One region of the Actinoplanes hulinensis genome, then DNA from elsewhere that is predicted to be linked to it. Evidence: riboswitches for the same ligand, from Rfam matches in the RefSeq annotation. Region 1 holds a riboswitch; the other holds the start of a gene.
The links. Region 1 has a riboswitch for cobalamin ahead of KZ829_RS18990 (CbtB domain-containing protein). Riboswitches for the same ligand answer to the same signal wherever they lie in the genome.

Region 1 (6,608 bases):
GCGCTCGGCAAGCTCCTCCGCGGAACGGCCGTCGTGCAGGTCGAGCATGGCGCCGGCGATCTCGTCCAGGTCGCCCGTCCGACCCGCTGCGGCCGGGTCACCGCCGTAGGCCCAGACCATCACCTCGTAGCCTCCGCCGCAACCGGCGCGAACGCTGAGGTGGCCACTGGATGTAAACAGAAAGGCTGCGACCGGGCCGAAACGGTCCGAGCCGCCGCTCAGCCTCTCGAGACCAGTTCGCCGGTTCAGTTCGTCGGCCTCACGCATCCGGGAATCTTGTCATGAGCCCCGCGGCGCCATAGACCCCGACAAGCGGTGTTTGCCGCAGATGAGTAGACACGCTCAGGTGAAAGTCAGCTGCATCCGCACGGACCCATCCGAACCTGAGCCACAGAGCGTCGGCGCCGACCGCGGTCCGAAACTCACGACCACGAAAACCAGTGGAAGCGCGGTGGCCCCCAAGATCATCGACATTCGGGGCCCGTACTCACGACCTAAGCCACGCTGCTGACCGATCCGCGCACGGCACGCAGCCGCGGAACGCTGCTGTACGCACTCGCGGAGTACGACTGCTCACCGATTTTGGAGCTGCTGGTCATCACCGGCAACTGGGAGGTCGGCCGGGAGGCGCTCAGTCTGCTCCGCGGACATCGGCGAGGACATGTGGAACCGCCTGCACGACCGTGTGCAGGCGGCCTTGCTCACCGCTGGCGACGAGCAACGAATCGAGGTTCTCGAACCACTGCTCGAGATGTTCGTGTGGTCGCTGCGTTTCTGCGGGCCGCGCCCGCACGAGGCGTGGGGTTTGGGGTGAGGGTGACCGGGGGCGCTCAGCCCGGATGGTGCGTCGCGGGCGTGCGCGGGCAGTTGGTCGCGTGGTGCGGCGGGAGGTGTGGTTCGGCGGGGGCTGGGTCGTGCGTACCGGAAAGGGTTTAGAGGGTGAGGTGCATGTGGGTGCTGTGGGGGTCGGGTTGGTAGTGGGCGAAGGGTGGGCAGGTTCGGAAGCCGAAGCGCTGGTAGAGGGCGCGGGCGGGGGCGAAGTAGTCGGCGGTGCCGGTTTCGAGGTAGAGGTCGGTGTAGTGGCGGTGGCGGGCTTGGGTGATGAGGTGTTGTAGGAGGGTGGTGGCGACGCCGCGGCGTTGGGCGGTGGTGGCGGTGCGCATGGATTTGATTTCGGCGGTGGTGGGGTCGTGGTGTTTGAGGGCGGCGCAGCCGACGAGGTGGGGGCCGTCGTGGGCGGTCCAGAGGGTGATGTCGGGTGTGCGGAGGCCGTCGAGGTCGAGGGCGTGTTTGCTGTCGGGTGGGCTGGTGGCGCGCATGTCGTCGAGGTGTTGTTGCAGGAGGGCGGCGATGTCGGGGCCGGTGAGGTCGTCGATGGTGATGCGCAGGGTCACGGGGTGGATTGTGGCAGGTGCAGGTGCCAGCCGTCGGGGTGGTGGGTGAGGCGGGTGACGGCGAGTGGGGCGACGTCGAGGCGGCGGATGGCGGTTGCCGGGAGGTCGAGGGCGGCGGCGAGTACCGCGCGGATGGTCATGGGGTGGGCGACGGCGGTGAGTGCCGGCTGATGCTGGTTGCGCAGCCATGTGGTGGCGCGGGCCAGGAGCTGGGTGTGGGTTTCGCCGCCGTGGGGTGCCGCTGCCGGGTCGGTGAGCCAGGTGTGCAGGTCGGCCGGGTCGATCTGGTCGAGGGTGTGGCCGGTCCAGGTGCCGTGGTCGGGGTCGGCGAGTGCCGGGTCGATGCCGGGGGTGGCGCCGAGCAGTGCGGCGGTTTCGCGGGCGGCGTGGGAGGGTGCGCTGACCCATGGGCCGTTGCCGGGGATGTGCAGGGTGCGGGCGATGTTGCGGGCGGCTTCGTCGAGAGGGTCGTCGCCGCCGAACACGGCCCGGCGCAGGGCGCGGGTGTGTCCGGCGGCGATCAGGCGTAGGCCGGTCACGGAACTGTGACGGGGGTTTCGGTGCGGTGGGCGAGGCGGGCGAGCAGGCCCGCGAAGCCGAGGCCGAGGGTGGTCCAGAGGATGGTCTGGGTGCCGAGTGAGGTGATCCGGAAGTCCCACAGCAGGGTTGCGGGGAAGTCGGCGGGGACCTCGTCGAAGGTGGGAAGGAGGGTGTAGGCGATGGTGACGACGACCAGGAAGGCGGCCGCGGCGGCGGTGGCGCGGGCCCAGGGGTGGGTTTGGGTGCGGGCGGCGAGGGTTGCGGCCCAGACGGCGACCAGGCCGAGGGCGACCGCGGCGAGGTAGGCGGCGGTGCGCTGGTCGATGGTGGCCGGGTCGCCGACAGCGGGTGGGTTGGGTGGGTATTTGAGGTAGGGCACGAGGACGATGCCGGTCAGGGCGGCTGTGGCGAGGCCGAGGGCGGCGGTGGTGTCGCTGCCGGTGTGCAGGCGCCGGCGTAGGACGGTGTAGGCGGTGGCGAGGATGCCGCCGAGTGCGATGCCGTAGAGGCCGGTGGCCAGGAACAGGCCGGGCCCGGACTGGACGTCGCGGGAGACGAGAGTCTCGCCGGCGGGTGCGCCTGCTTCTTCGATGGCGATGGCCGCGTTGATGTGCGGCTCACCGGCGAGGTAGGCGAATGTTCCGGCGAGCAGTCCGGCGATGAGCCCGGCGAGTAGTCCCCTCAGCAGCAGTTGTGGGTAGCTGGGGGTCAGTGGCACGGGACACCGAGCAGGTGCCGTCCGTCGTGCATGAGTTCGTGCAGGTACATGCCGGACTGGGAGAGGGCGCCCTGGTCGAAGGCGACGAGGTAGGCCAGCAGCAGCATGATGCCGGTGAAGCCGGCGGCGGTGGCCAGCAGTTTGGTGGAGATGGCGGGGGTGGTGAGCGCTTGTGCCTTGGGCATGGCGGATCAACCTCCTACGGGATGACGCGTCCCGATCGATGGGGCCTGCGGCGCGTGAGCGTCCTGACTCACCGGCCCCGTGGGGCTGGTTCACAGTGGCGCGACCGCACCGGAGTTTCACCGGATTTCCCTCAGCGCACCGCAGATTGGATTCTCAACCTATCGGCCGGGGTGGGCCGGGCACAACCGTCGGGCGGTAGCATCCACGCCGGTCTACGGGGTCGGGGGTGTGTCGTGGTGCGGTGGCCGGTGGCGGTGGTGGCCGGGCTGGTGGTGTCGGTGGCGGTGCCGGTTCCGCAGCAGGTGTGGGCGGCGCAGTGCCTGGGTGCGAAGCCGGTGGTGTCGGCGGTGCCGGCGGAGTTGAGGGCGTACGCGCCGGCGCGGTTGGCGGGGTTGGCGACCGGGGCCGGGGTGCGGGTGGCGGTGGTCGATTCCGGGGTCGATGCGCGGCATCCGCAGCTCAGGGGTCAGGTGGCGGCGGGCCGGGATTTTCTGCGTAACGAGTTCGCGGGCCGCCGGGACTGTGTGGGTCACGGGACGGGGGTGGCCGGGATCATCGCGGCGGGCGCGGATGCGGGCAGTGGGGTGCAGGGTCTGGCGCCGGGGGCGACGATCGTGCCGGTGCGGGTGAGTGAGCAGCAGGACATCGACGAGTCGGCGGTGGCGTCGTCGGGTGGTGGTGCGCAGACGTTCGCGCAGGGGATTCGGTGGGCGGCGGGCCCGGGTCGCGCCCAGGTGATCAACATTTCGCTGGTGATGCCGCAGGAGAGCCCGGCGGTGCAGTCCGCGATCGCGGATGCGGTGGCGGCCGGGGTGATCGTGGTGGCGGCGGCCGGTAACGACGGCCCGGACGCCGGCGTGGTGTATCCGGCGGACTATCCGGGGGTGATCGGTGTCGGCGCGGTCGGTGCGGACGGGTTGCGGGCGTCGTATTCGCAGGTCGGTGAGCATGTGGATCTGGTGGCGTTCGGGGACGTGACGGTGGCGTCGCCGGTGGCCGGTCATCAGGTGGTGCAGGGGACGAGTTTCGCGACGCCGTTCGTGACGGCGACGGTGGCGCTGCTGAGGCAGCGGTTTCCGCGGGAGAGTGCGGCGCAGATAACCCGGCGGTTGTTGCGGTCGGTGGATCCGGCGCCGGGTGGTGTGCGCAGTGACGAGTACGGGTACGGGCTGCTGAATCCGTATCGGGCGCTGACGGAGGAGGCGGGCCCGGTGGTGGCCGCGGTCTCACCCGCGGTGGTGGCGGCGCCGGGGCGGGCGGCGGATTCGTCGGAGTGGGTGCGGGCGGGCTGGTTCGCGGCCGGTGGTGCGGGGCTGGCGGTGCTGGCCGGTGTGGTGGCGGTGGTCGCCGGCCGGGGTCGGCGTCGCGGTTGGCGGGCCGGTCATGATCGAATGCCGGGATGATGTGGGACGCGGTCACCGAGGCGTTGGGCGGGCTGTATCCGGATGAGCAGCCGTGGCATGTGACGTATCCGGCTGAGGGTTACCGGTTGCGGGCGGCGTCGGCGTATCCGGCGGCCGGGCATTGGCATCTGGTGGGGTACGGGCTGGGTGAGCGCTGGGGTTTCGAGTTGACGGTGCGGGTGGCCCGCGGCGTTGAGGAGCAGCCGCCACAGTGGCCGTTCGTGTTGCTGGATCAGGTGGCGGCGTATGTGGCGTCGCTGGACGGTCCGGTGGAGGACGGTCAGTGGATCAACTGGGGTGGCCCGGTGACGGGTTTTCCGCACACGGACGGCCCGGACACCGGTTTGACGGTGTTGATCCTCACCGAGGATCCGCAGTTGGGTAGCCGGTTCCTGCAGTTGGTGGGGGTGACGGCGGCGGAGGCCGACGGGCGGGTGGACGTTCCGGAGGATCCGCTGATGGTGACCGACCCCGCTCGGGCGTGACGCGTTCACCCGTCCGGGTGGTGCCGGGTGCTGGCTGCGGGCGGCGGGGGTTTCTAGTCTGGGTGGATGTCTACCGAGATCAGTGACCTGCTGGGGCGTGCCGTGCCCGCCGTTTCGGCTCTGGTGGCGGGGGTGCGTGACGAGCAGCTCGGGCATGCCACGCCGTGTGCCGAGTTCAAAGTTCGTGACCTGCTGAATCATCTGTTTCAGGTGGTCCGAAACTTTCAGCTGGTAGCGGCCCGGGCGGAGGTCGACTGGAGTGTCACTCCGGACAGTCTGACCGGCGCGTGGCGCGACGATTTCGCGGCGGAGGCCGAGGCGATGGTCGCGGCGTGGTCGGATCCGGGGGTGCTGGACGGGGTGTCGCCGGGGATGGGGCTGCCGCAGCACACGCTCGGTCTGATGATGGTGGTGGACCTGGTGGTGCACGGCTGGGATCTGGCGCACGCCACGGGCCAGCCGTACGAGGTGGATCCGGCGTTGCTGCCGCCGACGGCGGAGTTCCTGGACTCGATGGGGGACATGGGCCGGCAGATGGGTGCGTTCGGGCCGGCGGTGAGTGTCGGCGCGGGAGCGGACCGGTTCGCGCAGCTGCTGGCGCTGACCGGGCGTGATCCGTCGTGGCAGGCCGGTTAGGTTGTGCGCCACTGGGCCGGGGTGACGCCGTGTTCGAGGCGGAACCGTTTGGTGAAGTAGGAGACGTCGGGGTAGCCGCAGCGGCGGCTGACCGCGGCGACCGGCAGATCGGTTTCGGTCAGCAGACGGCGGGCCTCCTGCAGCCTGCGCTGGGTGATCCACTGTTGGACGGTGCGGCCGGTCTTCTCGCGTACGACCGTGGTGAGGTGACCCGCGGTGAGGCCGACTTCGGCGGCGACGTCGGTCAGCGACAGGGGCCCGGTGTACCGGTTTTCGACGATGTCGAAGACGGCGGCGAGCAGGGGTTCGCTGGCGGCCCGCAGCTGGCCGGGCACGTCGGCGGTGTGCCGGGCGGCGGCCACCAGCAGCAGGGTGAGGTGGGCGAGGGCGGCTTCGCGGTAGCCGTCGCGGCGGCCGGTCAGTTCGGTGTGCAGGGCGGTGAACCGGTCGGTCCAGGCGGGCCGGTCGGCCGGCGCGATCCGCAGCCGTTGGGGGCGGTCGGCGCCGGCGGCGAACGGGAACAGCAGCGGGTGGGCGCGCCAGGACACGTGGGCGCCGCCGCGGACGGTGTCGGCGGGGAACCAGACGACCCAGCCGTCGGTGGCGGCGGGCGTGGCGCCGGTGAACGCGATGACCTGGCCGGGCGCGAGGACGAACAGGTCGCCGGGTGCCACGGTGAAGCGGCGGCCGTCGATGACAACGTCGTCCGCGGCAGCGTTGGCGTAGAACAGGGTCAGGAAGTCGTGGGCGTGGGCGGTGACCGGCACGTCGTGGCGGGGCAGCCGGATCACGGCGACCGGCGGCTGGCCGGCCTGGTGCGGGAAGCCGACCAGCGGAACCGAAGAACGTCGCATTCTCGCCGAAGATCGGTCGTTGTCGCCTGTCGAAGCGTGCACGACGCTGACAGTACGACCGAATCCTGTCGTAGGGGAGTGCTGTGATGACCGATTATCTGCCGGCTGCTGGTAAGCCGTGGCTGCTGCCGTTGTACGACCCGCTGAGCCGTCTGGCCGGGGCGGGCCGGCTGCACCGGCGGCTGCTGGAGCAGGCCGGGCTGCGGGCCGGCGACCGGGTGCTGGAGATCGGCTGCGGCACCGGGAATCTGCTGACCGTGCAGGCGCGCCTCGGCCCGCGGGTGGACGCTGCTGGCATCGACCCGGATCCGGCGGCGCTGCGGCGGGCCCGGCGTAAGGCGGCGCGGGCCGGGGCGCCGATCGACTACCGGCAGGCGTACGCGGGGGATCTG
Region 2 (6,608 bases), on a different contig from region 1:
CGCGCCGCGCGAACGCCGCCAGCAGCCCGGTGGCCACGGTCGTCTTCCCGTGCCCCGACGCCGGCGCCGCGATGACCAGCCGGTCTACCATTCGATGCCCTGCTGTCCCTTACGCCCGGCGTCCATCGGGTGCTTCACCTTCGTCATCTCGGTGACCAGGTCGGCGGCCGCCACCAGGTCCGGGTGCGCGTCCCGCCCGGTGATCACCACATGCTGGGTGCCCGGCCGCTCCCGCAGCGTCGTGATCACGTCCTCGACGTCCACCCAGCCCCACTTCATCGGATAGGTGAACTCGTCCAGCACGTAGAACCGGAACGTCTCCGCGGCCAGGTCCCGCTTGATCTGCGCCCACCCTTCGGCGGCCTCGGCGGCGTGGTCCCGCTCGCTGCCCGCACGCTGGATCCAGGACCAGCCCTCACCCATCTTGTGCCAGGTCACGGGTGTCTGCCCGGCCGCGCCGAGCGCCTTGAGCGCGGCCTCCTCGCCGACCTTCCACTTCTCCGACTTGACGAACTGGAACACCCCGATCGGCCACCCCGCGCTCCAGGCCCGCAGCGCCATCCCGAACGCGGCCGTCGACTTCCCCTTGCCCGGCCCGGTGTGCACCGCGAACACCGCCTGCCGCCGCCGCTGCCGCGTCGTCAGCCCGTCGTCGGGCACGCTCGTCACTTTCCCTTGCGGCACGCGCTCCTCCTCGTCGTCAAGATCAACCCCATTCCCGGTACGGGGTGAGCGTCCAGCCCAACCCACACCGTCCCGCCGGCCGGGGCGAAGGTGGCCCGCCCGGCGCGCGCCCCTCACCCTCCCGCGAACCCCACCCTCACCCCAACGTTTGCCTCACCCCACCGCACAGCGCCCGAACCCGGCGGTCCCAGCTCATATGACGCCTCTGTCCTCATAGTGCGGCCCATTCGCGCCGGCAAGCACACACGTAACGTTCTCCGTGGTCGTCTGCCCGTGTCATAGCGGCAGGCCGGGCACACGGACGGCGCGACGTGAGCGCCCGCCGGGCATCCGCACCCTGAAAAAGCACCCACAACCCGCCGGACGCGACCGGCTGACCTCGATGCTGTCCCGGTCCGGCGGGCCGGCACCGACGGGCGGATGAGCGCGGCCCGCGGACACCGGTTCGAACCGCACCGAACCGCCTACGCGGCGCTGCGGTAGGCGCGGTCGGCCGGAGCCGAGGCGGTGCGGTCCGAGGCGGCGCGGTCGGCCGGAGCCGAGGCGGCGCGGTAGGCGCGGTCGGCCGGAGCCGACGCGGTGGCGGCGGCGCGGGCCGCCGGCTGGAGAACGGTGGTGGATTGAAGGTGTTCCAGCGGCATGAGATCGGCTCGGAGAACCGCCGCCAGCTTTCCGGCCAGGCCCAGCCGGACCGGGCCGGACTCGCAGTCGACCACCACGGTCGCCACACCGGCCAGCGCGGGCGCGAGCAGTGCGGGGTCGGGTCCGCTCGTGGCCCGGCCGTCGGTGACCACCACCAGCAGCGGACGCCGTCGCGGGTCGCGGCGGCGCTCGGTGGCGATGGTCGCGGCCGCGGCACGGAGCCCCGCCGCGAGCGGGGTACGGCCACCGGTCCGCAACGCGGCCAGCCGCATCACGCCGACCTCATGACTGGACGTCGGCGGCAGCACCACCTCGGCGTCCCGCCCCCGGAAAGTGATCATCCCGATCCGGTCCCGCCGCTGATAGGCGTCCCGCAACAGCGACAGCACCGCCGTCTTGACCAACGTCATCCGCTTCCGCGCGGCCATCGACCCGGACGCGTCCACCACGAAGAGCACCAGGTTCGCCTCGCGCCCCACATGCACCGATTCCCGCAGATCCCGCGGCGACACCCGGATCCCACCCCGCCGCTCCCGAGCAGGCTGATCCTCGGACCCCGCCCCCCGCACAAGCCGCTCCGGGGCCACCCGGTCCCGGTCCTGGGCCACCCGATCCTGAGCCACCCGGTCCTGAGCCACCCGGTCCTGAGCCACCGACTCCCCCACCAACCAATCCGGGGACAGTCGGTCCTGGGCCACTGACTCCCCCACCAACCGATCCGGGGACAGTCGGTCCTGGGCCACCGGCTCCTGAGACACCGGCTCCTGGGAGGGCTGGTCATGGGAGGTGCCGTTGCGGGTGACGGGGGTCGGGTGGGTAGGGGTAATGGTGTCGAGGGCAGCCCGGTCGAGGGAAGCCCGGTCGAGGGCAGCCCGGAGAGTGGCGAAGAGGTGAGGGACGCCGGAGAGCTTGCCCTGCGGGACGCGGCTGCCGACTACGCGGCCCCGACGGGCGAAGGCCGGGGAGCGGCGGCCGGCGTGACCGCCCTCGCCACGGGCGGTGATCCGGAGTGTGCGGGTGCGGAACGCCTGGCCGGCAGTGGCGGTCGCGCCCGCCTTCTCCGGTTGTGGCGCCCCGTCGTTGCTGGAGGGGGGCGTGCTCTCCTCCGTACCCCCGTGGGGTGATCCTGCTCCGGACGGCCCGCCGCCGTCGCGCGGGGTGTCGTTTCGGGGGCCTCCGCCGCCGGGGCCGCCGTCGTCCGGGTCCGGCTCGTCGTCGGGGTCGCCGCCGTTTCTACCGTCCTGGCCGGCCTGTTCGCGATCGGCCTGTTCGCGGTCGGCCTGTTCGCGGTCGGCGCGTTCCTGTTCGGCACGTTCCTGTTCTGCCTGGCGTTCGGCTTCGGCCAGGGCGTCCTCGAGCTTCTGCTCGTCGGTGCCGGGCGGGTCCAGCGGATCGGTACGGCGGCGGTGCGGAAGGGCCAGCCCGGCGGCGTCCCGGACGTCGTCGGCGGTGACCCGGTCGCGGCCGTGCCAGGCGGCCAGGGCCACGGCGCAGCGGGCGACCACGATGTCGGCGCGCATGCCGTCCACGCCGTAGGCGAGGCAGACCCGGGCGATCCGGTCGAGTTCGGCGTCGGGCAGCGTCACCGCCGGAAGGGCGGCGCGGGCGGCGGCGATGCGGGCCGCGTAGTCGCGTTCGGCGCCGGCGTAGCGCGCCGCGAAAACGTCCGGGTCGGCCTCGTAGGCGAGGCGGCGGCGCACCACCTCGGCGCGCTGGCGGGCGTCGCGGGGCGCGGCGACGTTCACGACCAGGCCGAACCGGTCGACCAACTGGGGCCGGGGCTCGCCCTCCTCCGGGTTCATGGTGCCGACCAACAGGAATCTCGCCGCGTGCTTGACCGACACCCCGTCCCGCTCGACGTGTGCCCGGCCCATCGCCGCCGCGTCCAGCAGCAGGTCCACCAGGTGGTCCGGCAGGAGGTTCACCTCGTCGACATAGAGGACACCCCGGTGCGCGGCGGCGAGCAGACCCGGCTCGTAGGCCTTCACCCCGTCGGTGAGCGCGCGCTGCAGGTCGAGCGTGCCGACCACCCGGTCCTCGGTGGCGCCGACCGGCAACTCGACGAGCGACGCGGGCCGGACCGTGGCGGCGGCGGCCGCCGGGGCGCCGGGGAGTGCGGGGTGGGGGCCGTCCGGGCAAGCCGGGTCCGGGGCGGCGGGAGCGCAGGCGAAACGGCAGCCGGGTACCACCGTGACCGGTGGCAGCAGGCCGGCCAGGGCGCGGACGACGGTGCTCTTCGCGGTGCCCTTCTCGCCTCGGACCAGGACCCCGCCGACCGCCGGGGACACCGAGGTCAGCAGCAGGGCCAGGCGCAGGTCGTCGAGGCCCACCACGGCCGAGAACGGGTACGGAGCAGTCACCAGGATCCCTTCCGGCGGGTGTCCACGCCCGCTCGTCGGTCGACGCGAGCGGCCGGAGTCTCCTGACTCCCGGATCGACGTTTCCCGCTCGCCTTCCGGCGTGGGCGCCGTGGCGTGTGGTCAGCGGGTCGCTCCCCGGTCACAGTGGCGGGACCGTCCCGGAATCGCACCGGGTTCCTCCGCAACCGCTCGCCGGTCACTCTTCCCGACCGGCCGGGCACCCGTCAACGCGGGATCCGTCACCCGCCGGCGCGGCTTCTCCGGGGGCGGTCTGCGCCGCACTGTCCGATCAGGTACGGCGGGGCGGCTCAACCGGTTACGGCCTTCTCGGTGGCGGGCAGGGGCTCGGGAGCCAGACGGTCGAGTTCGGCCACCACGTCCAGGACGGCCAGGGCGGAGCGTTCCACCAGGGGGCGCAGGCGGCGGTAGAGGGCGGCGTCCTCCGGGTCGGGGTGGGTGGCGTTCGCGGTGGGGACCAGGTCGGCGGCGCGGTCCAGATCGGGGAGTTCGCCGAGGGCGTGCCGGGCCAGAAGGCAGGCGCCCAGGGCGGTGCCCTCGGGGACGTCGGCGACCGTCACCGGGAGGTCGAAGGCGGAGGCCAGGACGGACACCCACAGGTGGGAGGCGGCGGCGCCGCCGGTGGCGCGGATCTCGGTGACCGGGCAACCTTCGGCGTCGAAGGAGTCGCGGACCAGGGCGAGCTGCTGGCACACGCCCTCCACGGCGGCGCGGACCAGGTGCGGGCGGGCGTGTTCGCGGCGCAGGCCCAGGTAGGCGCCGCGCATGCCGGGGCGCCACCAGGGGGCCCGTTCGCCCAGAAGGTAGGGCAGGCAGAGCAGGCCCTCGCTGCCGGCCCGGATCCCGGCGGCCTCGGCCAGCAGGGCGGCGTCCAGGTCGTCGGCGCCCTCCGCCTCGGCGGCCGGTTCGCCCGGGGCGCCGGCGGCGAGGCTCTGGGCGGCCCAGCGTACGACCGAGCCGGCGTTGTTGACCGCTCCGCCGATCACCCAGCGGTCCTCGGTGAGGGCGTAGCAGAACAGGCGGCCGGCGGCGTCGGCGGTGGGGCGGTCCACGACGGTACGGAGGGCGCCGCTCGTGCCGAGGGAGACCGCCGCGACGCCGGGCGGGGTGGCGCCGACGCCGAGGTTGGCGAGCGGGCCGTCGGCGGCGCCGATGATCAGCGGTACGTCCGGGGGCAGGCCCGCGGCGGTGGCCACCTCGGGAGACAACCGGAGGGCGTGCGTGGTGGGGACGACCTCGGCGAGCTGCCCGGGGCGCACGCCGGCGATCGCCAGGGCCTCGTCGTCCCACCGGCGGGAGTGGATGTCGTAGAGGCCGGTGCCGGAGGCGATCGACAGGTCCACCAGGAACGGGTCGTCGGCCAGCGCCGCGACGATCAGTTCCTTGACGCCGCCCCAGCGTGGGGTACCGCGCAGCGTGCCCGGGTCCTCCTCGGCCCACCAGGCCAGCTTCGTGAGCGGCGACATCGGGTGGACCGGGGTGCCGGTGCGGGCCTGGAGCCGCTTCGCCGGCCCGGCCGCGACGATCTTCTCGCACTGCCGGGCGGAGCGGCCGTCCGCCCACGTCACCACGGGGCCGAGGGGACGGCCGGCGGCGTCCATCGGCAGCAGCGCGTGCAGGAAGGAGCTGAGGCTGACCGCGATCACCCGGTCGCCGCGTTCGCGGCACTCGGCGGCCACGTCGGCGAGCGCCTCCATGGCGGCGCGGGTGAGCTGCCGGGGGTCGAGTTCGGCCCGGCCCGGCCCGGGCACCGACAGCGGGTAGTGGACGCTGGTGAGCGCCCGCACCTCGCCGCGGGGCCCGGCGGCGATCCCCTTGGTGGCGGTGGTTCCGGTGTCGATCCCGATCACGACGTCCATGCGTCCCCTCCCGAACGTGACGACCGACCCTCTCATGCCCACCCTCCCCTCATCCGGAACCCCGGCCCGCACCTACGGCGGTGCACTCAGCGTCCCCCGCAGAACGCCGCCGGTGTCGAGGCAAGTGATTCGCCGACGCAGCGGGGTGTGCTGCGGCGGGGAAACACCTGCCTCGACACCGGTTACAAGGCGTTTTGCCGCGGAGCGAAGCGGAGCCATCAGGCCCGGCATTAATCGATAACTGTCCACCCCGTACCAGAAATGGGTCTTCAAAAGCGAAACGCCCCGCCGGGAAGGGCGGGGCGTCGCGGGGTGGAGAAAAGGTCAGCGCTGGTCCATCGGCGTGAAGTCGCGGACCGGCGAGCCGGTGTAGATCTGCCGCGGGCGACCGATCTTGTTGGCCGGGTCGGTCATCATCTCGCGCCACTGCGCGATCCAGCCGGGAAGGCGGCCGATCGCGAACAGCACCGTGAACATGTCGGTGGGGAAGCCCATGGCCTTGTAGATGAGGCCGGTGTAGAAGTCGACGTTCGGGTACAGCTTGCGGGAGATGAAGTATTCGTCGGAGAGGGCGATCTCCTCGAGCTTGAAGGCGATCTCCAGCAGCGGGTCCGGCTTGTCCAGGGTGTTGAGCATCTCCTGGGCGGCCTTCTTGACGATGGCGGCGCGCGGGTCGTAGTTCTTGTAGACCCGGTGGCCGAAGCCCATGAGCTTGACGCCCTTTTCCTTGTTCTTCACCCGGGTGACGAACGAGGTGACGTCTCCGCCCTCCTTGCGGATCTGCTCGAGCATCTCGAGGACGGCCGCGTTGGCGCCGCCGTGCAGCGGGCCGGAGAGGGCGTTGATGCCGGCGGAGACGCTGGCGAACAGGTTGGCCTGCGCCGAGCCGACCAGGCGCACCGACGAGGTCGAGCAGTTCTGCTCGTGGTCGGCGTGCAGGATGAACAGCATGTCCAGGATCTTGGCGACCTTGGGGTCGACGTTGTACTGGACGGTCGGCAGGCCGAAGGTCAGGCGCAGGAAGTTCTCGACGTAGTCGAGCGAG

Region 2: it holds a riboswitch for cobalamin, as region 1 does, so the genes downstream of both, KZ829_RS17615 (VWA domain-containing protein) here and KZ829_RS18990 (CbtB domain-containing protein) in region 1, are expected to answer to the same signal.

The regions. Positions count from the first base shown of each region.
Region 1 is NZ_JAHXZI010000009.1:242,837-249,444, reverse strand. It holds gene KZ829_RS19015 (DUF6193 family natural product biosynthesis protein) at 1-267, opposite strand, end outside; gene KZ829_RS19010 (hypothetical protein) at 662-814, shown strand; gene KZ829_RS19005 (GNAT family N-acetyltransferase) at 933-1,394, opposite strand; gene KZ829_RS19000 (histidine phosphatase family protein) at 1,391-1,933, opposite strand; gene KZ829_RS18995 (CbtA family protein) at 1,930-2,652, opposite strand; gene KZ829_RS18990 (CbtB domain-containing protein) at 2,643-2,837, opposite strand; adenosylcobalamin (AdoCbl) riboswitch at 2,845-2,995, opposite strand; gene KZ829_RS43110 (S8 family serine peptidase) at 3,075-4,241, shown strand; gene KZ829_RS18980 (suppressor of fused domain protein) at 4,238-4,726, shown strand; gene KZ829_RS18975 (TIGR03086 family metal-binding protein) at 4,793-5,362, shown strand; gene KZ829_RS18970 (helix-turn-helix transcriptional regulator) at 5,359-6,216, opposite strand; gene KZ829_RS18965 (class I SAM-dependent methyltransferase) at 6,303-6,608, shown strand, end outside.
Region 2 is NZ_JAHXZI010000008.1:358,624-365,231, forward strand. It holds gene KZ829_RS17605 (cobyrinic acid a,c-diamide synthase CobB) at 1-91, opposite strand, end outside; gene cobO (cob(I)yrinic acid a,c-diamide adenosyltransferase) at 85-684, opposite strand; gene KZ829_RS17615 (VWA domain-containing protein) at 1,149-3,686, opposite strand; cobalamin riboswitch at 3,742-3,866, opposite strand; gene KZ829_RS17620 (gluconokinase) at 3,995-5,563, opposite strand; gene KZ829_RS17625 (citrate synthase) at 5,888-6,608, opposite strand, start outside.